DNA from 3 places in the Enterobacter sp. 6722112 genome. Region 1 is predicted to be linked to each of the others. Evidence: predicted binding sites of a transcription regulator. Region 1 holds the regulator's gene; each other region holds the start of a gene.
The links. Region 1 encodes CRP, which controls carbon source genes, mostly activating them, when cyclic AMP is high. Its sites were predicted from a motif close to ATGTGANNNNNNTCACAT; they were not measured.

Region 1 (6,494 bases):
GTGATTATATTTTCACAGGCACTGTGACATAAAAATGGATGGTCATGACATGGCAACTGAACAACCAGCAATTACCCGCGCGACATTTGATGAAGTGATCCTGCCGATTTATGCACCGGCTGAGTTTATCCCGGTGAAAGGCAGAGGCAGCCGCGTCTGGGATCAGCAGGGCAACGAGTATGTTGATTTCGCAGGCGGTATTGCGGTGACGGCGCTGGGCCATTGCCATCCTGCGCTGGTGGACGCGCTGAAAACACAGGGCGAAACGCTGTGGCACACCAGCAACGTGTTCACCAACGAACCGGCGCTGCGTCTGGGGCGTAAGATCATCGATGCCACCTTCGCCGAACGCGTGCTGTTTATGAACTCCGGCACCGAAGCCAACGAAACCGCCTTTAAGCTGGCGCGCTACTACGCAACCACGCGTCATAGCCCGTACAAAACCAAAATCATCGCCTTCCATAACGCCTTCCACGGTCGCTCCTTCTTTACCGTTTCCGTTGGCGGCCAGCCGAAGTATTCCGACGGCTTTGGTCCGAAACCTGCGGATATCATCCACGTGCCGTTTAACGATCTGCACGCCGTTAAAGCGGTGATGGACGATCACACCTGTGCCGTGGTGGTCGAGCCCATTCAGGGGGAAGGCGGCGTCACGGCGGCCACCCCGGAATTTCTGCAAGGGCTGCGCGAGCTGTGCGACGAGCACCAGGCGCTGCTGGTGTTTGATGAAGTGCAGTGTGGGATGGGGCGTACCGGAGACCTGTTTGCTTATATGCACTACGGCGTAACGCCGGATATTCTGACCAGCGCGAAAGCGCTCGGTGGCGGTTTCCCGGTCAGTGCGGTGCTCACCACCCAGGATATCGCTTCCGCATTTCATGTGGGCTCACACGGCTCTACCTACGGCGGTAATCCGCTGGCGTGCGCCGTGGCGGGTGCGGCGTTCTACATCATTAATACGCCGGACGTCCTGAATGGCGTGAATGCGAAACGCGACCTGTTTGTGAAACATCTCCAGCAGATTGATGAACAGTTTGATGTCTTCAGCGACATCCGCGGCATGGGGCTGCTGATCGGCGCCGAACTGAAGCCGCAGTACAAAGGCCGCGCGCGCGATTTCCTGCACGCCGCCGCGCACGAAGGGGTGATGGTGCTCAATGCCGGGCCGGACGTGATGCGCTTTGCGCCATCGCTGGTGGTGGAAGACAAAGACATCGAAGACGGACTAACCCGTTTTGCCGCGGCGGTCGCGAAGATCGTCAGAGGCTAATACGCGGTTCGTTTTAACCGACGCGTTAACCAAATCCCGTGATGCGGGCGCTGACGCCATGCCACCGACGAAATGGTGTGCATGGTGTTCAGATGCCCCAGCACGCGCTGCAAATGCTGCTCCAGGGTGCTCATCGGCCCATGGGTCAGCGTCTCCGGCGCTTCCAGAATGTTCGAATCCCCTGACTCGCCCGGCGCGTCATACTCCAGACGCTGCTGACAGCGCTGCAACGCAATTTCACACGACTGCAAATAGCGCTGCGCCAGATCCGGCGTCAGCATCGTGTGCTCCCGCGCCAGCGTCGTCATGGCATTGATGTGCTCGACGATAAACTGGCTGTGCGTGACCCACAGCTTCATGTCAGCCAGATAGTGCGCGTTAAAGCCCGGCTCCTGCATGGCCTGGTTAAGGGAGTTGAACAGGGCGTTATGCGCCTGGTTGACCTTCATGCGCTCGTAGGCCAGCGGAGAGGGCTGCGGGTCATCGCTCAGAATAAGACGAATGGCCTGCTGATCGGCTTCGAGCGCGTCGTGGGCGTTCTGCCTCAGCAGCCCGCTTTGCCACTGCGGCCACAACCAGACCATGCCGCCAAAGGCGATCAGGCAGCCAATTAGCGTATCGACCAGCCGGGCAATAATAAACTGTTCCCCGTTAAGCGTGAGCAGTTGCAGGGTATACACCGCCGTGACCGTAAAGCCCACCATCGCCCAGCCGTAGTTTTTGCGGATGATCAGGTAGCTCACCAGCGTGATCGCCAGCATACCGGCCAGGGTATAGCCTTCCGGCACGTGAAAGTGCAGCGTCACGCCCGCGATAATCAGCCCCGCCATCGTACCGCCCGCCCGATGCAGAATGCGCACCCGCGTGGCGCCATAGCCGTTCTGGGTGACAAACAGCACGGTCATTAAGATCCAGTAGGGTTTCGGCAGGTGCAGGGCCATTCCCATCAGGCTGGCGATGCTCAGCATCACACTGATCCGCGCGGCATTGCGCAGGGCGGAAGATTTCAGTGATAGATAGCTTTTGAGCGCGGGCAGCAGCGGCAGCCGTTTTTGCTTATCGGCCATCAGGTCCCGGGCATAAAGCGGGCGCTGGGTGCGTAACACCCGGGCGATGCGGCTGAAATGCCAGGCAGCAAATTGCCCGACCGGGTTATCCGCGTGCTGACGCGCAATCTTTTCCAGCGCGCCGAGCTGTTTGTCCATGTTAAAGCGCGTCGGGTAGCGGTGATAGAGGATATCGTCAGCCAGCACCCGCAGGCGGGCCGCGACGGTCTGCGCGTTCCAGCGGATCACCGCTTCCGCATGGCTGCGCTCCACCAGCTTTTGCACCTCTTCCGGATTATGAAGGCTGACGGAGATATGCTCCTGCAAATCCAGCCCGACCTGGAAGGTTCGCAGCAGCGGCTTGTATTCATGATTTTTGTTGGCGGCAAGCATGTGCAACTGCTGATAGCACTGGCTGATCAGATCCACCACTTTTTGCTGGCGCGCCAGCAGCGGCGGCAGGGATTTTTCCGGGTCGGTATGTTGAGTGAGCAGGGTGTATTTTGCTTCGCAGTATTCAGCAAGCTGCACGTAGAGCAGGCTCAGGGATTCGCGCAGCGGCTGTTCCCGCCACAGCCAGAACCAGAACCAGTTAAACAGCCCGTACCATAGCGTGCCGAGGGCGTAAATCAGCAATGGCTCCCACACCGGCATATTGCCCGCAAGGCTTAAGGTGAAGATGGCGGCAATCAGCGACGCGGGAAGCAGGCGGGCGTGCAGCGAGCTGATTTCGGCGGTGACGCCGAGCGTCATCGCCAGCACGGTCAGGATCAACGGCAGAGGAATGTCGCGGGCCAGTAAAAGTTGTACGGCAAGGCTACAGCCGGCAAACAGGCAGCCGCCAATAATCAGACGTTTAAAAAAGCGTTTATGCGGCGTATCCAGACCGGCAATGTTGCAGCAGGCGGGCACGAGGGAAAACAGCAGGCCTTGCTGAAGATGTCCGAGGATCAGGCCCACGGCCACGGGAAGACACAGCACCAGCGTTTGTCGTAGTGCGTAGTTAACTTCCGGGTGATAGATCAGCCTGCGCCACATGAGGAGTAGAGACAAAAACGGCGTGCCACCCTGCGGCGGCACGCCGTTTGACCGAAATTAACGGGTTCCGTAGACCACGATAGTTTTACCGTGGGCAGAGATCAGGTTCTGGTCTTCCAGCATCTTCAGGATACGGCCCACTGTTTCACGGGAGCAGCCGACGATCTGACCGATTTCCTGACGGGTAATTTTAATTTGCATACCGTCAGGGTGGGTCATGGCGTCTGGCTGTTTCGCCAGGTTCAACAGCGTCTGCGCGATACGACCGGTCACGTCCAGGAAGGCGAGGTTACCCACCTTCTCAGAGGTCACTTGCAGACGGCGTGCCATCTGGGAAGAAAGACGCATCAGGATGTCAGGGTTGACCTGAATCAGCTGACGGAATTTCTTGTAAGAAATTTCAGCCACTTCACATGCTGTTTTTGCACGAACCCAGGCGCTACGTTCCTGGCCTTCTTCAAACAGGCCCAGTTCACCGATAAAATCGCCCTGGTTCAGATAAGAAAGGATCATCTCTTTCCCTTCTTCATCTTTGATCAGCACGGCCACCGAGCCTTTAACGATGTAATACAACGTTTCCGCTTTTTCACCCTGGTGAATCAGCGTGCTCTTTGATGGGTACTTATGAATGTGGCAATGAGACAAGAACCATTCGAGAGTCGGGTCTGTTTGCGGTTTGCCAAGCACCATGCGCTGTTATCCTCTGTTATAAGCTGTCACCAGAGTCATAAGATGCATCCGGACTCTGGGGTTGCAATCGAATTCTTACCCATACCTGGGAAGTCGGCTGTCGTAACGTTTCGCAGCCAGTAAAGTTTGATGTCCTCTGCATACATGTGTAACGTCAATGTATTACTGTAGCATCCAGAGTGTTTTAGCATAGCTTTCGCCGCGTGTCTCCTGGTGTCTCGCTTCAGCATGACGCAGGTCGCCTTCCGTTGCGAGAAATGTAACGTACACGTAATCTGTCATAAAAAATGCAACGTTGGAGTGAGTGAATATGCAAGCGCGTGTGAAATGGGTTGAAGGGTTAACGTTCCTGGGCGAGTCTGCTTCTGGGCACCAGGTTTTGATGGATGGCAACTCCGGCGATAAAGCGCCAAGCCCAATGGAAATGGTGCTGATGGCGGCAGGCGGATGCAGTGCGATCGACGTGGTGTCGATCCTGCAAAAAGGCCGTCATGACGTGACCGATTGTGAAGTGAAGCTGACGTCGGAACGTCGTGAAGAGGCGCCCCGCCTGTTCACGCATATTAATTTGCACTTTATCGTCACCGGCAAAGAACTGAAGGACGCGGCGGTCTCGCGTGCGGTTGACCTGTCTGCGGAAAAATACTGCTCTGTGGCGTTAATGCTGGAGAAAGCGGTAAAAATCACCCATTCGTATGAAGTGATCGCGGCTTAATTTTTGGCGGGTGGCGCTTCGCTGACCCGCCCTACAAAAGCACGCCCGTAGGCCCGGTAAGCGCAGCGCCACCGGGCAAAACAATTCACGCGATCTGCTTTCCTTCCATCAGCCGCTGCACCAGCGGTGTCATGATCAGCTCCATTGCCAGCCCCATTTTTCCGCCCGGTACCACTAACGTATTCATGTGCGAAATAAACGAACCCTGTAGCATCGCCAGCAGCCAGGGATAATCAATGCCTTCCAGGTTGCGGAAGTGGATCACCACAAAGCTCTCGTCCAGCGACGGGATGCTTTTTGCAGCGAACGGGTTAGAGGTGTCCACGGTGGGGACGCGCTGGAAGTTAATGTGGGTTCGGGAGAACTGCGGCGTCAGGAAGTTGATGTAATCTTCCATGGAGCGCACCACCGAGTCCATGACCGCCTCTCGCGAATGGCCGCGCTCGCTCATGTCACGCGTCAGCTTCTGGATCCACTCAAGGTTAACAATCGGCACCACCCCCACCAGCAAATCCACGTGGCGCGCCACGTCGTGCTGAGGCGTCACCACGCCGCCGTGCAATCCTTCGTAAAACAGCACGTCAGTCGGTTCCGGCAGCGGCTGCCAGGGCGTGAACGTGCCGGGGACCTGGTTCCAGGGCACGGCTTCATCGTAGGTGTGGAGATACTTGCGGGACTGCCCGGTACCGCTTTGCCCGTATTCACGGAAGGTTTGCTCCAGCAGGCCGAAGTCATTGGCCTCCGGGCCGAAGTAGCTGATGTGTTTACCCAGATCGCGCGCCTTGCGGATGGCCATATCCATCTCCGGGCGCGTGTAGCGGTGAAAGCTGTCGCCTTCTACCTCTGCCGCCCGTAAGTTAAGCTGGGCGAAGATCTTGCGGAAGGCGAGGCTGGTGGTAGTGGTTCCCGCCCCACTCGAACCCGTAACGGCAATAACCGGATGTCTGGCAGACATAGCAACTCCCTGACTGGAAAAGTGTAAAGATCAGCCGTGAAACGCGTTGCGTGGCATGATATTGACCGTCTCATGCAGTTCGGACCATACCAGCACCACGTCGCCGCTTTTAAGCTGGCGCTTAACATCGTTGACCTTTTGTTCAAGCGAACGTTCATGTTCACCATAATCGGTGCCTTCGCGCAAGACAAAGCTTTCAATCAGATTATCGAGCGTGTCGGGAGAGAGATCCTGCCAGGGAATAATCATTATTTACCGTCCAGATAAGCCGTTAACCAGTCGGGAATACGCGTCTCAAGCCACATTTTTGGCCGACGCAGCGTGCCGCCGACAAAGCCGACGTGTCCCCCGAATTGGGTGAGCTGATACTCCACATTGGCCGGCAGATGATCGGGCGCCGGAATCGAGTGGTGATCCATAAACGGATCATCTTTGGCGTGGATAATCAGCGTAGGTTTCGTGATTTGGTTCAGTAAAGGCATGGCGCTGCACTGACGGTAATAGTCAATCGCATCGGCAAAGCCGTGAATTTTCGAGGTGATCAAATCATCAAACTCGCGCAGGCGCTTCACGCGTTTGAGCTGTTGCAGCGTCACAGGCAGCGTATCCGGATAGGCCTTCAGCTTGCGCGCGGCGTTGGCTTTCAGCAGGTTGAGCAGGTAGCGCTGGTACACTCGCGAAAACCCCTTTTCCATATGATAGCTGCACTGCTCCAGCATAAAGGGCGCAGAGACGATCACCGCCGCATCCAGCGGTACGGCGTCGCTCTCCTTCGCCAGC
Region 2 (6,494 bases), 2.4 Mb from region 1:
ACGAGCGCTGGCAGGCACATAAAGCAGCCCTTTAATTCATCCCGGAAGGCGTAGCGTGGTGAGACGATGATCATTTATTTACACGGTTTTGACTCAAACAGTCCTGGTAATCATGAGAAAGTGCTGCAATTGCAGTTTATCGATCCGGATGTCCGGCTGATCAGTTACAGCACACGTCATCCGAAGCATGACATGCAGCATCTGCTTAAAGAAGTGGATAAAATGTTGCAGCTCAATATCGACGATCGCCCGCTGATCTGCGGCGTGGGGTTAGGAGGATACTGGGCAGAGCGCATCGGTTTTTTGTGCGATATCCGTCAGGTCATTTTTAATCCTAACCTCTTTCCGAACGAAAACATGGAAGGCAAAATCGATCGCCCGGAGGAGTACGCCGACATCTCAACTAAATGCGTGAGCAATTTCCGTGAAAAGAACCGCGATCGGTGTCTGGTGATCCTCTCCCGCAACGATGAAGCGCTGAACAGCTCCCGCGCCGCCGAGCTTCTGCACCATTACTACGAAATTGTCTGGGACGAAGAGCAGACCCACAAGTTCAAAAACATTTCCCCGCACTTGCAGCGTATTAAAGCCTTTAAAACGCTGGGCTGATCTCCCTGAACCTGATAAAGGCCCGGTACGTGAAAGCGTACCGGGCCTCTTTTTTGTCAGAGTTGTCTACTTTTAAACCATCAAAACTTGATACATATCAATTTTGGTATGACCAATGCGCCTGACGTGCTATTCTCAATGAATCTGAATGGTTTCAGCGCAGTAACCTGTTGTTAATTAAGGGTTATTTATATAACTTTTAATTAACAATTGGTTAATAATTTGAGGGGGTCACGTTGACTACGCCATTGAAAAAGATAGTGATTGTCGGCGGTGGTGCTGGCGGACTGGAGCTGGCGACACAGCTGGGTAAGAAGCTGGGTCGCGGTAAGAAAGCCAAAATCACGCTGGTGGATCGTAACCACAGTCATCTGTGGAAGCCGTTACTGCACGAAGTGGCGACCGGGTCGCTGGATGAGGGCGTGGATGCGCTGAGCTATCTGGCGCATGCGCGTAACCACCACTTCCAGTTCCAGCTGGGTTCGGTGGTGGATATCAATCGTGAAAACAAAACCATCACGCTGGCTGAGCTGCGTGATGATAAAGGCGAGTTGCTGGTTCCTGAGCGCAAGCTGGCCTATGACACGCTGGTGATGGCCCTGGGCAGTACCTCCAATGATTTCAACACCCCAGGCGTAAAAGAGCACTGCATCTTCCTGGATAACCCGCATCAGGCGCGTCGTTTCCATCAGGAGATGCTTAACCTGTTCCTGAAGTACACCAATAACATGGGTGCTAACGGCAAGGTCAACATTGCTATCGTGGGCGGCGGCGCAACGGGCGTTGAATTATCGGCGGAGTTGCACAATGCGGTCAAACAGCTGCACAGCTACGGCTACAAAGGGCTGACTAACGAAGCGCTGAATGTGACGCTGGTGGAAGCAGGTGAACGTATTCTGCCTGCGCTGCCGCCGCGTATTTCCGGCGCGGCGCACAACGAGCTGACCAAACTGGGCGTGCGCGTGCTGACCCAGACCATGGTGACCAGCGCGGATGAGGGCGGCCTGCATACCAAAGACGGCGAATATATCCAGGCCGACCTGATGGTTTGGGCTGCGGGGATCAAAGCGCCTGATTTCATGAAAGATATCGGTGGGCTGGAGACGAACCGCATTAACCAGCTGGTGACAGAGCCGACGCTGCAAACCACGCGCGATCCGGACATCTTCGCCATTGGCGACTGTGCCTCCTGCGCACGTCCGGAAGGCGGATTTGTACCGCCTCGCGCCCAGGCCGCGCACCAGATGGCAAGCCTCGTGCTGCATAACATCCTGGCGCAGATGAAAGGCAAACCGATGAAAGCCTATGTCTACAAAGACCACGGCTCTCTGGTGTCGCTCTCAAACTTCTCCACCGTGGGCAGCCTGATGGGTAACCTGATGCGCGGCTCCATGATGGTGGAAGGGCGCATCGCCCGCTTCGTGTACATTTCTCTGTACCGTATGCACCAGATTGCGCTGCACGGCTACTTCAAAACCGGCCTGATGATGCTGGTTGGCCGCATCAACCGCGTGATCCGTCCACGCCTGAAGCTGCACTAATTTCTCTCTCCCTCCGGGCCCTCCGGAGGGAATTCTTAGCACATCATGCTGTGCATTTCCCTCCTGACGCTTAAGAGTTCTCTTAAACCCACGTTGTCCCGGTCAACAGCCCTGATTTTGATCCTTTATCTTATTGGCGAAGCGTTTATTGCGCTGCAAAATTGCTACCAATTGCAACAAAGGAGGAAGTCCCGTGAATAAATCAATGTTGGCGGGTATAGGGATTGGCGTCGCAGCTGCGTTAGGTGTGGCTGCCGTTGCCAGTCTGAACGTACTTGATCGTGGCCCGCAGTATGCGCAGGTGGTTTCCGCTACACCGATCAAAGAGACGGTCAAGACGCCTCGTCAGGAGTGCCGTAATGTTTCTGTCACCCACCGTCGTCCGGTTCAGGATGAAAACCGTATCGCTGGCTCCGTGCTGGGCGCGGTTGCTGGTGGGGTGATTGGTCATCAGTTTGGTGGCGGCCGTGGTAAGGATGTCGCGACGGTGGTTGGTGCGCTGGGTGGCGGTTATGCCGGTAACCAGGTACAGGGCGCGATGCAGGAAAATGATACCTACACCACAACGCAGCAGCGCTGTAAAACCGTGTATGACAAGTCTGAAAAAATGTTGGGCTACGACGTAACCTACAAAATTGGCGATCAGCAGGGCAAAATCCGCATGGATAAAGATCCTGGCACGCAGATCCCTCTCGACAGCAACGGTCAGCTGATACTGAATAACAAAGTGTAAAAAAGATGTTCTCTGAACTTAGCTCCTCATGCGCTCAGGCTGAGGAGCTTTTTTTTGCGTCAGAGTTTAAGAAGTTCAGGCCACAGGCGCAGCGTTGTTTGCGTAATCCCCTGCAATTTTTCCAGCGTCGCGCCTTCACGGGCGCTGATGGACATCCCCTGTAAAATACAGCTCAGATACTGGGAAAGCTCCTGCGGACGGCAATGCGCCGGTATTTCGCCGCGCTGCTGACGCTGAGCCAGAAACGTGCTGAGCGTCTCCTCCTGCATCGCATGTCGCGATTTGACCGTGTTGGCAATCTCTTTAGACGATGCCGCGAGGGTCGCGGAGGTGTTGATCATAAAACAGCCCGCAGGCGTGTCCTTGCTGGTATAGCAGGTCGCGATTGCCGTGAAATAATCCTGCAATGCCTGCTCAACCGTTTTTTCTTCGCAGAACAGCTGGGCTTCATGTTTTGCCGCGAAGCGCGCGATGTATCTGTCCAGAACGGCCCGGAATAAGCCTTCTTTGTTGGTGAACTCTGCGTACAGGGTAGGGGCTTTCGCGCCCGTTGCTTCCACGAGATCGGAAAGCGACGTGGCTTCATACCCATGCTGCCAGAAGAGCGTCATGGCCTTATCGAGCGCCGCATCCCTGTCGAACACTTTTGGTCGGCCACGGCTTTTCTTCGCGCAACGCGTGACATCGGTTGTCATGTGCCGTTGGTCCTCTGTTGTTTTGTTGAATAGTCATTATAAAAATAAACGTCTGCAACGACCAGCGGTGATTTCTGAAAAATAATTTAATTTTATCTTTATGAAATATAAGGCAAATGAAATTAATTTAACGACCATTATAAAAATGGGTTGACGTGTGACCTGGATCACATCTATCATTTACCTATCGATCGTTAACTAAATAACTAACGACCACTACATCATCTGCCTAAAGGTATAAAATCATGAAAAACGTTAAAACCCTCATCGCTGCCGCCGTTCTGAGTTCACTCTCTTTCGCAAGCTTCGCTGCTGTTGAAGTGCAATCCACGCCAGCAGACCAGCAGAAAGTCGGTACCATCTCTGCCACTGCCGGGACTAATCTGGGCTCTCTGGAAGATCAGCTGGCACAAAAAGCTGACGAAATGGGTGCGAAATCATTCCGCATCACCTCTGTGACCGGTCCTAACACCCTGCACGGTACCGCTGTTATCTACAAATAAGCGTAACGCAACCCTCCGTTATGCCACTGCAATAAAAAACGCCCTGCTGATGCAGGGCGTTTGTCGTTATTACTGCTTTACATTGATTGCTGAGCAACCTCATGATGCCGCGTGACATCGGTTGGCATCCCCGAGCGCGCTTCCATCGCCCGCTCCATCACCGCGCCATCGGTATTGGCATTCGTTTTAAAGCTCACCATCGAGGCATTCAGATTAATCGGCAGCGTCTGCGGATCGTCATTGATGTTTTTCGATAGCGGCTGGTGGATCTCAACCAGACGGACGCCACCCGGCTCTTCAGACACTTTAATCGGCGTATTAATGATATTCACTTTCGTGCCAGGGGCGATCACGCGGTAGAGCGTTTTGATATCGTCATCGCGCAGGCGAATGCAGCCGGAGCTGACGCGCATCCCGATCCCGAAATCCGCATTCGTTCCGTGCAGAAGATAAACCCCACCGTATGCCGCCAGGCGAATCGCATGGTGCCCCATCGGATTATCCGGGCCAGCAGGCACCACGGCAGGCAGGTCGATACCTTGAGCTTTATAACGGGCGCGAATGTTTGCCGTCGGGGTCCAGGTTGGATTAGCGCGCTTATCAGAGACGGTGGTGACCATGGTAGGCGTGAGCGTATCGCCCCCCAGCTGACCAATACCGATAGGGTAGACGGTCACTTCGTTCTTGCCCGGCGGGTAGTAATACAGACGCAGCTCGGCGAGGTTAATCACAATGCCCTGACGCGGCGCGTCCGGCAGGATGGTTTGCAGCGGAATCGTCAGTACGCTGCCTGCACGGGGCACGTATGGATCTACGCCCGGGTTGGCCTGCAACAGCGCCAGGAACCCGACGTTATATTTTTTGGCAATCGCTTCCAGCGAACCGCCATCGTTTTCAACCACGTGAAAGCGGTTTTCACCTACGACATTGCTGCCGGCAGGCGGAAGAGGCCAGGTATTGGCGCGAGCAGGGAGCGCGACGGCAACCGTCGCGGCCAGCGCAAACAGAGTTAACCAGCGGGTAAAACGCGAAGAAATCATCATTATCATAATCCATACAAATGATAAGGTTATTGTTTTATAAGGCGTTAATGATAATTATGGCGAATGTATAGTCGGGAAGTTCGGGCGAAGTGCAAAGAGTTTGTAAATTGTCCCCCCGCCAGCCGGGCGCTGGCGGGGGATACCGTTATGCGATGGCGTTCTCTTCCAGCTGACGCATAAAGTTACGCACCCAGTCCATGCGGGTTTTACGTTCCGTCAGATCCTGAGTGAATTTCAGACGCGTCGGGCCATCAAGACGGAAATGCTGCGGCTGTTTTTGCAGGAGGCCAATCAGCCACATCGGATCGACGTGGTTCTTCTCGGCAAACTCAATGACGCCGCCTTTCTCATTGCCTTCAAGCTTGCGAATGCCCAGCTTCTGCGCCTGCTGACGCAGGCGGGCAATATCCAGCAGGTTGCGCGCCGCATCGGGCAATATCCCAAAACGGTCAATCAGTTCGACTTTGATCTCTTCCAGCTCGCCTTCGCTTTTCGCGCTGGCAATGCGTTTGTAGAACGACAGACGGGTATTCACGTCAGGAATAAAATCATCCGGCAGCAGAGAAGGCATGCGCAGTTCCACTTCGGTCTGCTGGCTGGTGAGATCTTCCAGAGACGGTTCACGTCCGGCTTTAAGCGCATCGACGGCATTTTCCAGCAGCTCCATATACAGCGAGAAACCGATGGTTTCCATGGAGCCGCTCTGGTCTTCACCCAGCAGCTCACCGGCGCCGCGGATCTCCAGGTCGTGGGTCGCCAGCGCAAAGCCAGCGCCCAGATCTTCCAGCGAGGCGATAGCTTCCAGACGCTTTTGCGCGTCGGTGGTCATCGCCTTCGGATGCGGCGTCAGCAGCCAGGCGTAGGCCTGATGGTGCGAGCGCCCGACGCGCCCGCGCAGCTGGTGCAGCTGGGCCAGGCCGAAGTGATCCGCACGTTCGATAATGATGGTGTTCGCCGTTGGAATGTCGATCCCGGTCTCAATGATGGTGGTACACACCAGCACGTTGAAACGCTGGTGGTGGAAATCGTTCATCACCCGCTCCAGCTCGCGCTCGCGCATCTGGCCGTGACCAATGGCGATGCGCGCTTCCGGTACCAGCTCTGCCAACCTGTCGGCGGCTTTCTGAATATTTTCAACGTCGTTATACAGGTAATACACCTGGCCGCCGCGCAGCACTTCGCGCAGGATCGCCTCGCGCACCACCAGATTGTCGTACTCGCGAACAAAGGTTTTCACCGCCAGACGGCGCGCCGGTGGGGTGGCGATTATCGACAGATCGCGCATGCCGCTCATCGCCATGTTCAGGGTGCGCGGGATCGGCGTTGCGGTCAGGGTCAGAATGTCGACGTCGGCGCGCATCGCTTTGATG
Region 3 (6,494 bases), 2.3 Mb from region 1:
CAGCGACAGCAATGCGCTTCGTCAGCTGGACAAACGCAGAAGCTCACTGATGGCGGGGCTTTCTTACGTCCATAATACCGAGTATGGCTTCCTGCGCACTGCGCTGGCGGGCGATACCCTGGACAACAGCAACGGCTTCATCTGGGATCTGGCGTGGCTTTATCGCTATACCAACGGCGCAGTGACGCTGACGCCGGGTATCGGTGTGCAGTACAGCAGCGAGAATTACAACGACTACTACTATGGCGTGTCTAAAGCGGAGTCTCGCCGCAGTGGTCTGAAGAGCTACAGCGCGGATGATGGCTGGGACCCGTACCTGGAACTCACCGCCTCGTATAACTTCCTCGGTGACTGGAATGTGTACGGTACTGGCCGTTACATTCGTCTGAGCGATGAAGTGAAAGACAGCCCGATGGTCGACAAGTCCTGGTCTGGCATCTTCTCCGTGGGTGTGACCTACAAGTTCTGACCAGAACGTGATGCATTAAAACGGGGCGCTAGCGCCCCGTTTGTTTTTTTATGATGCCTGAACAATATTAGCGCTTCACAATCTTGATCGTCTGGCCTAAGCGGGACGGTTTTTCTTCGCTGGTTTTCTGCGGCGCGGTCACGCACGCGGTTTCCACGCACACGAAGGTCTTGTAACCGTCATCCGGGATATCCGCCATGCTGACGGAAAGGGCAGGGCCCGGGTTCCAGCCCACCACGTTGCTGTGGTGGTGATGAACCACATCAATACCGCGGTTCAGCGCGCTGTCGTGGATGACGCTACAGGCTTCCGGGTGCAGATACACGCGGTCGGTACGATCCGGGAAAGTCTGCACGCCGTCGTCCAGCTTGCCTTCTTTCGCGTTATCCACTTTGTCGATAAAGGTATCGCCAAGTCCGCTCACCTTAACGGCCTGAATGTCGCCTACGTTGAAATAGGTGTGCAGGGCGGACGTTGTTTCGAATTCGCCGTGCGCTTCCAGTTCAATTTCGCAGGTTTTACCCAGCTTGAAGCGGGCATACAGGGTGAACTCATGTGGCCACAGGGCGCGCGTTTCATCATTCGCCTGGAGTTCAAAGGTCAACACCGCACCGTTTTCATCTTCGTTGTGGGCTTTCAGCGTCCACTGCTGGTTACGGGCGAAACCGTGTGAGGGTAAACCCTGCTGCGCTGACGGGCCAAACCATGGCCAGCAGATCGGTACGCCGCCGCGGATCGCCGCCCCTTTTTTGAACGAGGTGGCCTCGCTCAGCCACAGGCCTTCTTCTTCACCTTCTGGTTTCCAGGAGAGCAGATGGGCGCCATTGAGTGCTACGGAGGCTTTAACGCGCGGATGATCAACAACGATGATATCAGCACCGTCGATCTGACGGCGGGAGAGCACAGGGTTAAGTTGTTCGACTACCGGAAGTGCAAAAATTTTATTAATCATTAAGCAATCCTCTGTCTAAAAACAATAAAAAAGGCGACCGAAGTCGCCTTTTAGGATCAAGCACTCATCTCAACTTATTTGGAGATGTGAGCGATCAGGTCCAGTACTTTGTTAGAGTAGCCAGTTTCGTTGTCGTACCAGGAAACCAGTTTCACGAAGTTGTCGTTCAGTGCGATACCTGCTTTAGCATCGAACACGGAAGTGCACACTTCGCCGTTGAAATCGGTAGATACAACGTCGTCTTCGGTGTAACCCAGAACGCCTTTCATTGGGCCTTCGGAAGCAGCTTTGATTGCTTTCTTAATTTCTTCATAAGAAGCAGCTTTTTCCAGACGAACGGTCAGGTCAACAACGGATACGTTAGGAGTTGGAACGCGGAACGCCATACCAGTCAGTTTGCCATTCAGTTCTGGCAGTACTTTACCTACTGCTTTAGCAGCACCGGTAGAAGATGGGATGATGTTCTGAGCCGCGCCACGGCCGCCGCGCCAGTCTTTGTGAGACGGGCCATCAACGGTTTTCTGAGTAGCGGTGGTTGCGTGAACGGTAGTCATCAGACCTTCGATGATGCCGAAGTTGTCGTTGATAACTTTAGCCAGCGGTGCCAGGCAGTTGGTGGTGCAGGATGCGTTGGAAACGATGTCCTGGCCAGCGTAAGTTTCGAAGTTTGCACCGCGAACGAACATTGGGGTGTTGTCTTTGGAAGGACCAGTCAGAACAACTTTCTTCGCACCCGCAGTGATGTGTTTACGTGCAGTTTCGTCGGTCAGGAAGATACCGGTAGCTTCAGCTACAACGTCAACACCGATTTCGTTCCATTTCAGGTTAGCTGGGTCTTTCTCAGCAGTAACGCGGATGGTTTTGCCATTAACAACCAGGTGGCCGTCTTTCACTTCAACGGTGCCGTCGAAACGACCGTGAGTTGAGTCGTACTTCAGCATGTACGCCATGTATTCAGCGTCCAGGAGATCGTTGATACCAACGATTTCGATGTCAGAACGTTTCTGAGCAGCACGGAAAACAATACGGCCGATACGGCCAAAACCGTTGATACCTACTTTGATAGTCATATATTCCACCAGCTATTTGTTAGTGAATAAAAGGTTGCCTGTAAAATTACAAAAACCTTACGCAGCGTCAAGCGGAATCGTGTCAATCATTGCGACAAATCAATCCTGTGACTAACGTTTGTGCGACTGACTCGCCTCACTTTCCCTTTGAGCTAGCAACCACATGGGGGCTGCGCCCGGAATTTTAAAGGCCTCGCAGGATTAAAATGTGAAATTGATCACAATTGCCTGACCGCCTTTTCGCGACACATAAGTTTAGAACAAAAGTGCACGCGCGGGTGTTAATGTTTTGTTAGAATCTGGGTTAAAAGATGTCTGTTTCAACAGCGAGATGTAAGCATATGTCGAACCAACGTAACCCCGACGATTTGAAAAAAAACCTTACAGAGATGCAGTTTTACGTGACGCAAAATCACGGCACAGAACCGCCGTTTTCCGGGCGTTTGCTGCACAATAAACGGGAAGGCGTCTACCACTGCCTGGTGTGTGATGCACCGCTGTTTAACTCCCAGACGAAGTACGATTCTGGCTGCGGCTGGCCGAGCTTTTACGAGCCTGTCAGCGATGATGCGATCCGCTACCTGACGGACACCTCGCACGGCATGGTGCGCACCGAAATTCGCTGCGGGAACTGTGACGCCCATCTCGGGCATGTCTTCCCGGATGGCCCGCAGCCGACGGGGGAGCGTTTCTGTGTAAATTCGGCTTCCATGAGCTTTACCGATGATGAAAACGGCGACCATACCAAGGGTTGAAAAAACGATTCAGCAAATTATTCCTTTGAAAGGGAGAGATCATGAATATTGATGACATGATTGCAGGTATGACCCCGGAGGTTTATCAGCGTCTGGTAACGGCCGTTGAGCTGGGAAAATGGCCGGACGGTGTGGCGCTCACACCTGAGCAAAAAGAGAACAGTTTGCAGCTGGTGATGCTGTGGCAGGCGCGTCACAATACCGACGCCCAGCACATGACCATCGACACTAACGGTCAGATGGTGATGAAAAGCAAGCGCGAGCTGAAAGAAGAGTTCGGCATCGCGCCGAAGCCGATTGCGACCTTCAAATAAAGCTCCCATGTAGGCCGGGTAAGCGCTAGCGCCACCCGGCACACTACATCTTAGTGCGGGATCCCAAGCGACTCCGCCAGCTGTTTCGCGAGCTGGTTTTCGTCGTCAGCACCGTACTCCCAGAACATGGCGCCAGCCAGACCTTTCTCCTTAATGTAATCCGCTTTGATCGCCACGGAGCGCGGGTTCTCATAGGAAATCGCAAACAGCGCCTTCCCGTCGGCGGATTTCACCGACAGCCACGGCACCTTCGCCTGTTCGTCCCAGTGCTCGGTAAAGCGTTTCTGCGGATCGTTCAGCAGCTTGCGGACGATATCGTTGTATTTCACATAGGTATCTTTGGTCAGATCATAGCCAAGCGATTTGAACAGGCCCAGTTCCTGCGGCCCGAAGTAGGGCTGCGTCACCGGATTGTTCTGCGCGTCCGATTTGCTCCAGTCGATACCCGGTTCAACGGCGCGCTTCGGCACGCGCCCATAGAAACCAATTCCGAGGTTCATCTGCTGCGGCTTCAGCCCGGCGGCCAGATAGTTATTCACCACAAAATCGACGCTGTACTTGTCTGCGGCAGCCACCGTTGGCCAGGCGCTGGAGTCATACAGATTCGCGTTAAAATACTGAGTACCGTACGCCATGTCGTAGGTCATCAGGTTGATGTAATCGAGCAGGGGGGCAATGGCTTTCACATCCACCCAGCTTTTCGGACTTTCCGCATTCGCGCCCACCGCAATCGTGACCAGCTTTTTCTTACCGAACGCGTCACGCATCTCTTTTAACAGCGCGGTGAAATTATCCCGGTCGGCAGGGGTGCTCTCGACCAGTCCCCACGCGCCGTTGACCGGATATTCCCAGTCCAGGTCGATCCCGTCCAGGCCGTATCTACTGACGATCTCCTGCGCGGAGCGAATAAATACCGCGCGACTCTCTTTGGTTGCCGCTGCGCCAGAAAAACCACGCGCGCCCCAGCCGCCAACGGAAAGCAGGACTTTCAGGTTCGGGTTTTGTTTACGAAGCTGAGGAAGTAACGCCAGATCGGATGCCACCTTAGGTGATAACCAGATTTGATGCAGTTTTGCCGGATCTTTCAGCGCGGCGTTGGTTTCGTCTTTCTCGTTGTTATAGACCAGACCAAACGAGTAGTTGAGGTGGGTGATCTGGCGGACGTCGAGTTTATTAATATCGCCACCCGGTCCGGCGGTAACATCGCCACCCCCATTGAAGTAACCCACGGACATCAGGGGCGCGGCGGAAGCCAGTGACGCGCAAAGCAAGGGTAATGCTGCCAGCAAGGGCAAACGTTTCATATAATTTCCTCTTTGACTGAATAAAAATAACCACGCCACAGAAAAGGCGTGGCGAAAAAACAGCCTGAAGAGAATAGCATCGCCGTTTCGCTTGTGATGCGAGGGAGTTCACTTTATGGGGATTGGGAAAGAAATGCCGGGTAAGGCGAAGCCGCCACCCGGCTAAAAAAGCTTACGCCTGCGTCTCCAGCCAGTCAGCCAGCGTATACAGCGTTGCGCCTTCTGCGGCCATATCCATAAACGCCTGAGCGCTGTCATGCGGCTGAATATTCACCCCGCGACAGCCGTCGGTGATGACATTCACGGTATAGCCCAACTGGAGCGCATCCAGCACGGTGAACTTCACGCAGTAATCCGTCGCCAGGCCCAGCACAATCAGCTCGGTGATCTCATGGTGGCGCAACCACGCGTCCAGCGCCGTCTTCTGACGATGACCGTTATCAAAGAACGCGCTGTAGCTGTCGATGGTTGGGTTTTCACCTTTGTGGAACACCGCGTCGATGGCCTTCTGGTTCAGCAGCGGATGCAACTCAGCGCCCTCCGTCTGCTGCACGCAGTGATCGGGCCAGAAGGTTTGCGCCAGCCCGTCCAGATCGCCCTGGCTGTAAGGCTCAACGTTGTGCTGGCTGGCAAAGCTGCCGTGGTTTGCCGGATGCCAGTCCTGACTCGCCACCACCGCTTCACCACGAGCTTTACACCACTCAATCAGCGAATTCGCGACGTCTACGGTGCTGTCGCCTTCGGCAACGGCCAGCGCACCGCCCGCACAGAAATCATTTTGCAAATCGACCAGTAACAGGGCGCGTTGCTTCATGGGACCTCCTTATTCGTCCGGCGTCAGTTCACCGCGCAGGTTTTGCATCATGGCGTGGCGAATGGAATCAATGTCCAGATCCTGACTCAGTAAATAGTGAAGTTTAGTCAGCGTTGCCTCAACGGTCATATCGAAACCACTGATCACCCCAGCGTGCGCCAGGGCATTGCCGGTGGCGTAGCCGCCCATATTGACCTTACCGGACATACACTGGGTGAGGTTGACCACCACAATCCCGCGATCGCTCGCCTCCTGAAGCTCTTTCAGGAATTCACCGTTCTGCGGGGCGTTACCCACACCATAGGAGCGCAGGATCAGCGCCTTCACCGGCTGGCGCAGGAAGTTGCGCACCACGTCGGCGGAAATACCCGGATAAATCGTCACCACGCCGATCGGCTGCGGGGTGATCGGGTGAACGATCAGTTCGCCTGCGGTATTTGGTGCGGGCGGCGTGCCCAGACGACGGATATGGATCCCCGCTTCCAGCAGCGGTTGTAGGTTAGGTGAGGCAAAAGCGTCAAAGCCGTCGGCGTGCGCTTTGGTAGTGCGGTTCCCGCGATACAAACGGTTATTGAAGAACAACGACACTTCGTTAATCGGATAATTGGCCGCCACGTACAGGGAGTTAAGCAGGTTGATCTGCCCGTCTGAACGCAGTTCCGCCAGCGGGATCTGCGAGCCGGTCACGATGACGGGCTTGCTCAGGTTCTCCAGCATGAAGGAGAGCGCCGAGGCGGTGAACGCCATGGTGTCGGTACCGTGCAGGATCACGAAGCCGTCGTACTGGTCGTAATGGGCTTTAATATCGTCCGCAAT

Region 2: bhsA (multiple stress resistance protein BhsA) is a predicted target of CRP. The motif match lies at 3,734-3,751, and genes of this name have one in related genera.
Region 3: msrB (peptide-methionine (R)-S-oxide reductase MsrB) is a predicted target of CRP. The motif match lies at 2,698-2,715, and genes of this name have one in related genera.

The regions. Positions count from the first base shown of each region.
Region 1 covers NZ_JBZWGR010000007.1:3,901,648-3,908,141, reverse strand. Annotated here, with positions in the region: gene argD (bifunctional acetylornithine/succinyldiaminopimelate transaminase) at 50-1,270, shown strand; gene AC4OVU_RS20270 (YccS/YhfK family putative transporter) at 1,267-3,354, opposite strand; gene crp (cAMP-activated global transcriptional regulator CRP) at 3,412-4,044, opposite strand; gene AC4OVU_RS20260 (OsmC family protein) at 4,355-4,759, shown strand; gene AC4OVU_RS20255 (phosphoribulokinase) at 4,845-5,714, opposite strand; gene AC4OVU_RS20250 (YheU family protein) at 5,745-5,963, opposite strand; gene AC4OVU_RS20245 (hydrolase) at 5,963-6,494, opposite strand, start outside.
Region 2 covers NZ_JBZWGR010000007.1:1,534,315-1,540,808, forward strand. Annotated here, with positions in the region: gene nagZ (beta-N-acetylhexosaminidase) at 1-35, shown strand, start outside; gene ycfP (alpha/beta hydrolase YcfP) at 67-609, shown strand; gene AC4OVU_RS08825 (NAD(P)/FAD-dependent oxidoreductase) at 846-2,150, shown strand; gene AC4OVU_RS08830 (glycine zipper 2TM domain-containing protein) at 2,344-2,883, shown strand; gene AC4OVU_RS08835 (TetR/AcrR family transcriptional regulator) at 2,943-3,578, opposite strand; gene bhsA (multiple stress resistance protein BhsA) at 3,824-4,081, shown strand; gene ldtC (L,D-transpeptidase LdtC) at 4,159-5,124, opposite strand; gene mfd (transcription-repair coupling factor) at 5,270-6,494, opposite strand, start outside.
Region 3 covers NZ_JBZWGR010000007.1:1,585,481-1,591,974, forward strand. Annotated here, with positions in the region: gene AC4OVU_RS09080 (MipA/OmpV family protein) at 1-469, shown strand, start outside; gene AC4OVU_RS09085 (D-hexose-6-phosphate mutarotase) at 537-1,421, opposite strand; gene gapA (glyceraldehyde-3-phosphate dehydrogenase) at 1,496-2,491, opposite strand; gene msrB (peptide-methionine (R)-S-oxide reductase MsrB) at 2,833-3,246, shown strand; gene AC4OVU_RS09100 (YeaC family protein) at 3,288-3,560, shown strand; gene chiD (chitinase ChiD) at 3,611-4,864, opposite strand; gene pncA (bifunctional nicotinamidase/pyrazinamidase) at 5,037-5,678, opposite strand; gene ansA (asparaginase) at 5,688-6,494, opposite strand, start outside.